2 regions of the Enterobacter cloacae complex sp. ECNIH7 genome follow, and region 1 is predicted to be linked to the other one. Evidence: predicted binding sites of a transcription regulator. Region 1 holds the regulator's gene; the other holds the start of a gene.
The links. Region 1 encodes Fur, which represses iron uptake genes when iron is present. Its sites were predicted from a motif close to ATAATAATGAGAACNACTATCAA; they were not measured.

Region 1 (4,425 bases):
CAGGTCAATGAGGTGCTACTTATTTTTTTAAAAAAAGTTTGTGTCATTACGAAAAACAAAAAGGTGATAAAAAAGGAAAGATAATCCATGTCTAGCCACTGAAATACCTGATAATTCCCCGCCATTGCTCGCCTCTCTGCGAATGTTACAAATCACTACCAATTATGTGCACTTCGTCATAATCCTGACTTTTGCCCGCTAAAAAGCATTGATAATTCGCGTCGCGAAAAATAACCTAAAGACGGTAGTTAATTCGAGGGTATTTAAAACTACCCCTGACCATTTGGTCTTTTTTATTTACGCCGCTTCAGGCGTTTTAATTCGTCAAAGAGGAATAATCTATGCGTACGTTCAGTGGCAAACGTAGTGCGCTGGCGCTGGCTATTGCCGGTGTGACAGCAATGTCGGGCCTGGTGGTGACACCAGAGGCGAAAGCGGCAGGCTTCATCGACGATTCTACCCTCACGGGCGGTATTTATTACTGGCAGCGTGAACGTGACCGTAAAGACGTCACCGAAGACAAATACAAAACTAACCTTTCTCACTCCACCTGGAACGCCAACCTGGACTTCCAGTCAGGCTATGCCGCGGATATGTTCGGTCTGGATATTGCTGCGTTTACCGCGATTGAAATGGCGGAAAACGGTGACAGCGCCCACCCGAACGAAATTGCCTTCTCCTCCAGCAACAAAGCCTATAAAGAAGACTGGTCCGGGGATAAGAGCGGTATCAGCCTTTATAAAGCCGCTGCAAAATTTAAATACGGTCCGGTTTGGGCGCGCGGTGGTTATATTCAGCCAACCGGTCAGACTCTGTTAGCGCCGCACTGGAGCTTTATGCCGGGTACCTATCAGGGTGCGGAAGCCGGGGCGAATTTTGACTACGGTGACGCGGGGGCGTTGAGCTTCTCCTATATGTGGACCAACGAGTACAAAGCGCCGTGGCACATTGAAATGGACAAGTTCTACCAGAACGATAAAAAAACCAAAGTCGATTACCTGCACTCGCTGGGCGCGAAGTACGACTTCAAAAACGATCTGGTGCTTGAAGCGGCATTCGGTCAGGCACAAGGCTATGTCGATCAGTATTTTGCCAAGGCCAGCTATAAATTCGATGTCGCGGGTAGCCCGCTGAGCACCAGCTACCAGTTCTACGGTACGCGCGACAAGGTCAGCAACGGTGGCGTCAACGACATTTATGACGGCACCGCGTGGCTGCAGGCGTTAACCTTCGGCTACAAGGTCGGTCAGGTTGATTTACGTCTGGAAGGCACATGGGTGAAGGCGGAAGGGCAGCAGGGCTACTTCCTGCAGCGTATGACCCCGACCTACGCCTCCTCCAACGGTCGTCTTGATATCTGGTGGGATAACCGCTCTGACTTCAACGCCGACGGCGAGAAAGCGGTCTTCTTTGGCGCAATGTATGACCTGAAAAACTGGAATCTGCCGGGCTGGGCCGTGGGTGCCTCTTACGCTTACGCCTGGGACGCAAAACCTGCCGATATGGCCACGCCGGACGCATACTACGATCCTAACTATCGCCTGAAAGAGTCTTCCTACAGCCTCGATGCTATCTATACCCTGCAGGATGGCCGCGCGAAAGGCACGATGTTCAAACTGCACTTCACTCAGTATGACAACCACTCCGATATCCCGAGCTATGCGGGCGGTTACGGCAACATCTTCCAGGATGAACGTGACGTGAAATTCATGGTTATTGCCCCATTCACCATCTTCTGATGAACGCACCGGCGGGCTGAGTCCCGCCGGTATGGAGACTGCACATGATGAAAAAAATCGTAATCGTCGCGTTGCTGGCATCAGGGCTGGTGGCGTGTGCTCAGAATCAGGCGCCGAAAGAGGACTCCCGTCTGAAGGAGGCGTATAGCGCCTGCATAAATACTGCGGAAGGATCGCCGGAGAAAATTCAAGCCTGTCAGAGCGTGCTGAACGTGCTGAAGAAAGAGAAAGCGCATGAGCAGTTCGCGACGCAGGAGAACGTCCGCGTGATGGATTACCAGGCCTGTATCCAGGCGCGTAAAACCGGTAACGATCAGGAAGTGGCGAAGCGTTGCGATAAGATCTGGAACGAGATACGCAATAACAATAAATAAGTGCTTTACGCCCGGTGGCGCTGCGCTTGCCGGGCCTACAAAGGTGTCATAGCCCGTGGGCCCGGTAAGCGCAGCGCCACCGGGCTTTTTCAGGCAAAAAAAAAGCCAACCTTGCGGCTGGCTCAGAGTATGAATACTGATTATTTCGCGTCGTGCGCGTGGTCGTCTTCGCGGCAGTCGCCTTCAGCGCAGTGACCGTAAAGATACAGGCTGTGGTTCGTCAGGCGGATGCCATGACGCGCCGCGATTTCACGCTGGCGTGATTCAATGGAATCATCGCTGAATTCAATGACCTTGCCGCAATCGAGGCAGATCAGGTGATCGTGGTGCTGCTGCTGGGTCAGTTCGAAAACAGATTTACCGCCTTCGAAATTATGACGGGTAACAATGCCCGCGTCATCAAACTGGTTCAGCACGCGATAGACGGTAGCCAGCCCGATCTCTTCACCCATGTCGATAAGACGTTTATAGAGGTCTTCCGCACTGACATGGTGATTGTCTGGACCCTGAAGCACTTCAAGGATTTTTAACCGAGGAAGCGTAACTTTCAGGCCAGCCTTCTTTAATGCGGTATTGTTGTCAGTCATGCGGAATCTGTCCTGTTGCTAAACGATTCACTTCTGTAGGAAGTGACAGAAAATGCACCCGGGATAATGCGTCTCATTATAGAACTGCCATGGCTAAATGAAAACTGCAAGTCTCAGGCAAAATATGCTTATAAAAACGTGGTATCACCAACAAACTTGCTCAATGGAAAACCACGTTTTATCAGGGAGACATTGTACAGGTCTGGGCGAAAAAGTTAAAAGATTGTAGCGATTAATTTAATCGGTTTGACCTGGGGCATGGGCGCAACCGCAGTTGCGCCGCGATAAAATCAGGCGTTCAGAATATCATCCAGGTGCAGTTCCTCGCGGATCTGCTTAACCCACTTCTCAACACGCTCTGCGGTCAGCTCTGGCTGACGGTCTTCGTCGATGGCCAGACCCACGAAATGATCGTCATCGGCCAGGCCTTTAGACGCTTCGAAGTGGTAACCGGCGGTCGGCCAGTGACCTACGATAACCGCGCCGTTCGGCTCAATGATATCGCGGATGGTGCCCAGCGCGTCACAGAAGTATTCGGCGTAGTCTTCCTGATCGCCACAGCCAAAAAGGGCGACCAGCTTACCGTTGAAGTCCACTTCTTCCAGCGTCGGGAAAAAATCATCCCAGTCGCACTGGGCTTCACCGTAGTACCAGGTTGGAATGCCCAGCAGCAGAATGTCATAGCCTTCGAGATCTTCTTTGCTGCTCTTGGCGATGTCATGCACATCAGCAACGTCTTTACCGAGCTGTTTTTGAATGTTTTTCGCGATATTTTCGGTATTGCCGGTATCACTGCCAAAGAAAATGCCGATGATTGCCATGAGTAAAATAACCTCTTGAAACTTAATAGTATGGTGGCGCAATTTGGCCACGGATAAGGGCAATAATAGCAGAACTGGCAACCCTGCGGAAACAGCTATCGCGCAGGACTGCACTCTGTGCTACATGAAAAGGGTAATTAAGGGAATTTTCAGACTTATGCCTGGCCGCGCAACGTCTCAAGCTGGGCGATCAGCATCTCTTCAATGAGCTCGCTACGGCTGATATTTCGGGCCTCGGCCAGCTCATTAAGTGCATCGACCGCGTCGGCGTTGAGCTTCAGTTCGACACGCTTAAGCCCACGATTTTTATCGCGTTTAAGCTGGTTGCGTTTATTGATACGCAGCTGTTCATCGCGCGAAAGCGGATTCGTCTTGGGTCGTCCCGGGCGACGCTCATTCGCGAACAGATCTAGTGTCGTACGGTCCGTTTGTTCTTTGGCCATGATTCTGAGACTTCGGGGGAAACACGCCGCCCTGCTAATGCCCGGGCGATAAGCGCGCCATCATACATCACCAAAAACGGCACGCCAACGACTGGACGCCTGCAGCCTTCCAGTCGCTTTCTTTTTAATCAATTTGCAGTATCAGCGAGATAGCGGCGAATGGCGCGCAGCACAGCATCCGGTTTTTCCGCATGCACCCAGTGCCCGGCACCGGCAATCACGTGGGCGCGAGCCTGCGGGAATTGGGCCAGCAGCGTGTCGCGGTACGCGTCGGTAACGTAAGGCGAGTTGCCGCCGCGAATAAAGAGAGTGGGGTATGGCCAGGCGGGGACGGTTTCCCAGCCGACGATGTTATTGTACTGGTCCCAGAGCACCGGCACGTTAAAACGCCATTGCCCGTCAACAAACGACTTCAGCAGAAACTGAACGACGCCTTCTTCATTAAGATGCTCACGCATTAC
Region 2 (4,425 bases), 2.2 Mb from region 1:
ACCTACGCGTAGTATATGTAGGCCCGGTAAGCGAAGCGCCACCGGGCGATACAACCAGCACTTACTCCTGGTCATCCACCGGTGGAATAGCCGGTGCCGGCTTCACTTCTTCCGGCGTATTACGGTTTTCCAGCTCGGTCAGACGCTGTTCCAGCAGCGCCAGCTTCTCTCGGGTGCGCAGCAGAACCTGGGTCTGCACGTCAAACTCTTCGCGGCTGACTAAATCAAGGCGAACCAACTGCGCCTGCAGCGTCTGGCGGATTTTCTTTTCTACGTCATCACCAAATTCACGAATGCCTTTTGGCATAGATTCATGAACCTGACGCGCGATCTGCTCAATTTTTTTCGGGTCAATCATTGGCGTTTCCCTTGATGGAAAAGTGTTAGTGTCCATTGTAGCGCGTCATGCCCGGGGTAAACAAAATTGTTTGATGCTTATGCATTGCCCAGGATAATCAATAGCGTTATAGTTATCTCGCTTATTCTCAGGGCGGGGCGAAATTCCCCACCGGCGGTAAATCAGCGTGACGCTGAAAGCCCGCGAGCGCTTTGGGTGAAAACTCAAAGGTCAGCAGATCCGGTGTAATTCCGGGGCCGACGGTTAGAGTCCGGATGGGAGAGAGTAACGATCAAGTCGGGCATGGGCCCGCTCACGTTATCTTTTTGCCGCTTATACGGCGCTCCTAAGACTGCCCTGATTCTGGTAACCATAATGTTAATGAGGTTTTTTTACCATGAATCAGACGCTACTTTCCTCTTTTGGCACTTCAACTCAACGTGTTGAACATGCACTGGATGCACTGCGCGAAGGCCGCGGTGTGATGGTGCTTGACGATGAAAACCGTGAAAACGAAGGCGACATGATTTTCGCCGCCGAAAACATGACCGTTGAACAGATGGCGCTGACCATCCGTCACGGCAGCGGCATCGTATGCCTGTGTATTAATGAAGATCGTCGTAAGCAACTCGATCTGCCGATGATGGTCGAAAACAACACCAGCGCCTTTGGTACCGGTTTTACCGTGACCATTGAAGCGGCGCATGGTGTGACCACCGGTGTGTCTGCGGCTGACCGTCTGACCACCGTACGTGCAGCGATTGCTGATGGTGCCAAACCATCCGATCTGCACCGTCCTGGCCACGTCTTCCCACTGCGTGCGCAGGCGGGCGGCGTGTTGACCCGCGGTGGTCACACCGAAGCGACGATCGACCTGGTGACGCTGGCTGGCTTCAAACCTGCTGGCGTGCTGTGCGAACTGACCAACGATGACGGCACCATGGCGCGCGCGCCGGAGTGCATCACCTTTGCCCGCCTGCACAACATGCCGGTGGTCACGATTGAAGATCTGGTTGAGTATCGCCAGGCGCACGAGCGCAAAGCCAGCTGAAAATAAAAACGCCGGGAAGTCCCGGCGTTTTTTTACCCGATTCCTGCGCTCTGCAGCAGAACCAGACTTAATCCCATCACCGACATTCCGCACAGCACGCCATAGCTGGGGTTGTTGTTTGGATCGATCTCCTTCGCCAGCGGCATCAGTTCATCCACCGAAAGCGCAACCATGATCCCGGCTACCGCTGCCATGATCGCCGCCATTACTACCGGAGAGACCAGGCTACCAAGGATCAGCCAGGCCAGCACGCCACCGAGGATTTCGGCCATCCCGGAAATGCCCGCCCAGAACACCGCTGTGCGTTTCGATCCCGTTGCGGCATACACGGGTCCGGCGACGGCCAGTCCTTCAGGAATATTGTGTAAGGCGACCGCCAGCGCGATGCCAAAGCCCATCTCCAGATTACTGCTGGCCGTCACGTAGGTAGCGACCCCTTCCGGGAAGTTGTGCAGGCTGATGCCAAGCGTTAACAGCACGGCGGTACGCTTGATATTGCGCGGTATAGGCGTCACGTTTTTCTGCATTAAATCCTGCGGATGCGCGTGCGGCAGTATCCGATCGAGGGCAAAGTATCCCAGCAGGCCAAAGATAAACATGCCGTAGCCAAGCAGCGGAGACATGCCTTCTGTGCCCAGCGCGGCAGGCAGCATCTCCATCAGGGAGATGAGCAGCATGATCCCGGCAGCAAAGCCCAGTGAGAAGGCCAGTACGCGGTTAGAGGGCTTTTGGCCGAGCACGCCGAGGAGCGCACCGATGAAGGTCGCGGCGCCCGCCAGTATGGTCAGGATCAAGGGGACTGACATGCATTGCTCCTTTTGATAATGATTATCATTAATATAAATGATTCATTTCTGGCAAAGCGAGGGTTAAAACCCGGCTTTACACATTCCTTACATTCAAATTTCCTGATGATGATCTTCACGCTTATCTGCGTTCATCTTTGCCGCATTGCGCGTAATGTAGCACCATTAAATTGACACCTTCTGTAAGGATATCACCATGACTTCTTCCCGTATGCCAGCCCTGTTTTTAGGCCACGGTAGCCCTATGAACGTTCTGGAAGACAACGTCTATACCCGCGCCTGGCGTCTTTTGGGTGAGACGCTGCCACGGCCGAAAGCGATCGTGGTGGTGTCTGCGCACTGGTTTACCCGTGGGACAGGCGTGACCGCCATGGAAGCGCCAAAAACCATTCATGATTTTGGCGGCTTCCCGCAGGCGCTGTACGACACGCATTATCCGGCCCCCGGCTCGCCTGAGCTGGCGCAAAAGCTGGTAGAGTTGCTGGCACCTGTCCCTGTGACGCTGGATAAAGAAGCCTGGGGCTTTGACCATGGCTCCTGGGGCGTGCTGATTAAAATGTATCCTGACGCGGATATCCCGATGGTGCAGTTGAGCATCGACAGTACTAAACCGGCGGCCTGGCATCTGGAGATGGGGCGTAAGCTGGCAACCCTGCGTGATGAAGGCATCATGCTGGTGGCGAGCGGCAACGTGGTGCATAACCTGCGTACCGCACGCTGGCACGGTGAGAACACGCCGTACCCGTGGGCAACCTCTTTTAACGACTACGTCAAAGCGAACCTGACCTGGCAAGGCCCGGCTGAGGAGCACCCGCTGGTGAACTATCTGGATCACGAAGGCGGTTCGCTCTCTAACCCGACGCCGGAACACTTCCTGCCGCTGCTGTACGTTCTTGGCGCGTGGGATGGTCAGGAGCCGGTGACGATCCCGGTCGACGGTATCGAGATGGGCAGTCTGAGTATGCTGTCGGTGCAGGTGGGATAATAAAAGCAAAACGGCAACCTCAGGTTGCCGTTTAGTGTTTGCCCCCTCTCCCTGTGGGAGAGGGGCGGGGTGAGGGCATCAGGCCGCGGCCTATTCGACAAAAATGTGCGGATAAAAGCGTGACAGATCCTGCGTGATCAGCGCGCGATCTTCGCGAATACCAATCCCGGCCGGCAGATCGTTAATGAGCCAGCTGCCAATCAGGGTATAGCTGTCGCCAAATTTCGGCAGTTGCCAGAACTCCTGGACGATCATCCCTTCTTCGCCGTATGGCCCTTCAACCGCTTCCAGCGTCTTGCCGTTTTCGATAATCGAGACGTTTGCGCCTTCGCGGGAGAAGATCGGCTTAACGACGTATTTCTCCATTTGCGGGTAATCATCTTCCGCAAAATAGGCTGGCAGCAGGTTCGGGTGGTTGGGGAACATCTCCCAGAGCATCGGCAGCAGGGCTTTGTTAGAGATGATGCTCTTCCAGGCCGGCTCCAGCCAGCGCACGCCAGCATCTTCCAGCTTGGTGGAAAACATCTCGCGCAGCATGTATTCCCACGGGTATAGCTTGAACAGGTTGCTGATCACCTGGTCCTGCATATCCGTAAACTGACCCTTTTCACCCAGGCCGATATCCTCGATATAGAGGAACTCGGTCGCCACTTCCGCTTCGGCGGCGCAGTCCTGCAGATACTGAACCGTGCCACGGTCTTCTTCCGTGTCGCGGCAGCAGGCGAGATGGAGCAGGTTAAAGCCATGCTGTTCGCGCAGCTCGGCAAAACGCTCAATCAGCTTTTCCTGCAGGCTGTTAAACTGGTCGCTGCCTTCCGGCAGGTTTCCGGCATTGGCCTGGTCTTCCAGCCAGATCCACTGGAAGAACGCCGCTTCATACAGAGAGGTTGGCGTATCGGCGTTGTTTTCCAGCAGCTTAGGCTCGCCTTTGCCGTCCCACGCCAGATCCAGGCGAGAGTAAAGCGAAGGTTGATTCGTTTTCCACGACTGGCGCACAAAGCCCCAGGTGTGCTTCGGAATGCGGAACTTTGCCATCAGCTCGTCGCTGTCGATGACCTTTTCCACGACCTTCAGGCACATCTGGTGCAGCTCGGCCGTCACCTCTTCCAGTTTTTCCACCTGGGCCAGCGTGAGCTTGTAATAGGCGTCTTCACACCAGTACGGCTCGCCGTACATGGTGTGGAAGTTAAAACCGTACTCAGTGGCTTTTTCGCGCCAGTCCGGGCGCTCGGTGATACTGACTCGT

Region 2: a site for Fur is predicted at 2,207-2,229, ahead of zupT (zinc transporter ZupT). Genes of this name have one in related genera too.

What each region holds. Positions count from the first base shown of each region.
Region 1 is NZ_CP017990.1:1,453,014-1,457,438, forward strand. It holds gene chiP (chitoporin ChiP) at 342-1,739, shown strand; gene chiQ (ChiQ/YbfN family lipoprotein) at 1,787-2,113, shown strand; gene fur (ferric iron uptake transcriptional regulator) at 2,254-2,700, opposite strand; gene fldA (flavodoxin FldA) at 2,991-3,521, opposite strand; gene ybfE (LexA regulated protein) at 3,677-3,964, opposite strand; gene ybfF (esterase) at 4,093-4,425, opposite strand, start outside.
Region 2 is NZ_CP017990.1:4,416,437-4,420,861, reverse strand. It holds gene ubiK (ubiquinone biosynthesis accessory factor UbiK) at 62-358, opposite strand; FMN riboswitch at 478-628, shown strand; gene ribB (3,4-dihydroxy-2-butanone-4-phosphate synthase) at 735-1,388, shown strand; gene zupT (zinc transporter ZupT) at 1,421-2,194, opposite strand; gene ygiD (4,5-DOPA dioxygenase extradiol) at 2,391-3,179, shown strand; gene WM95_RS21910 (glutathionylspermidine synthase family protein) at 3,270-4,425, opposite strand, start outside.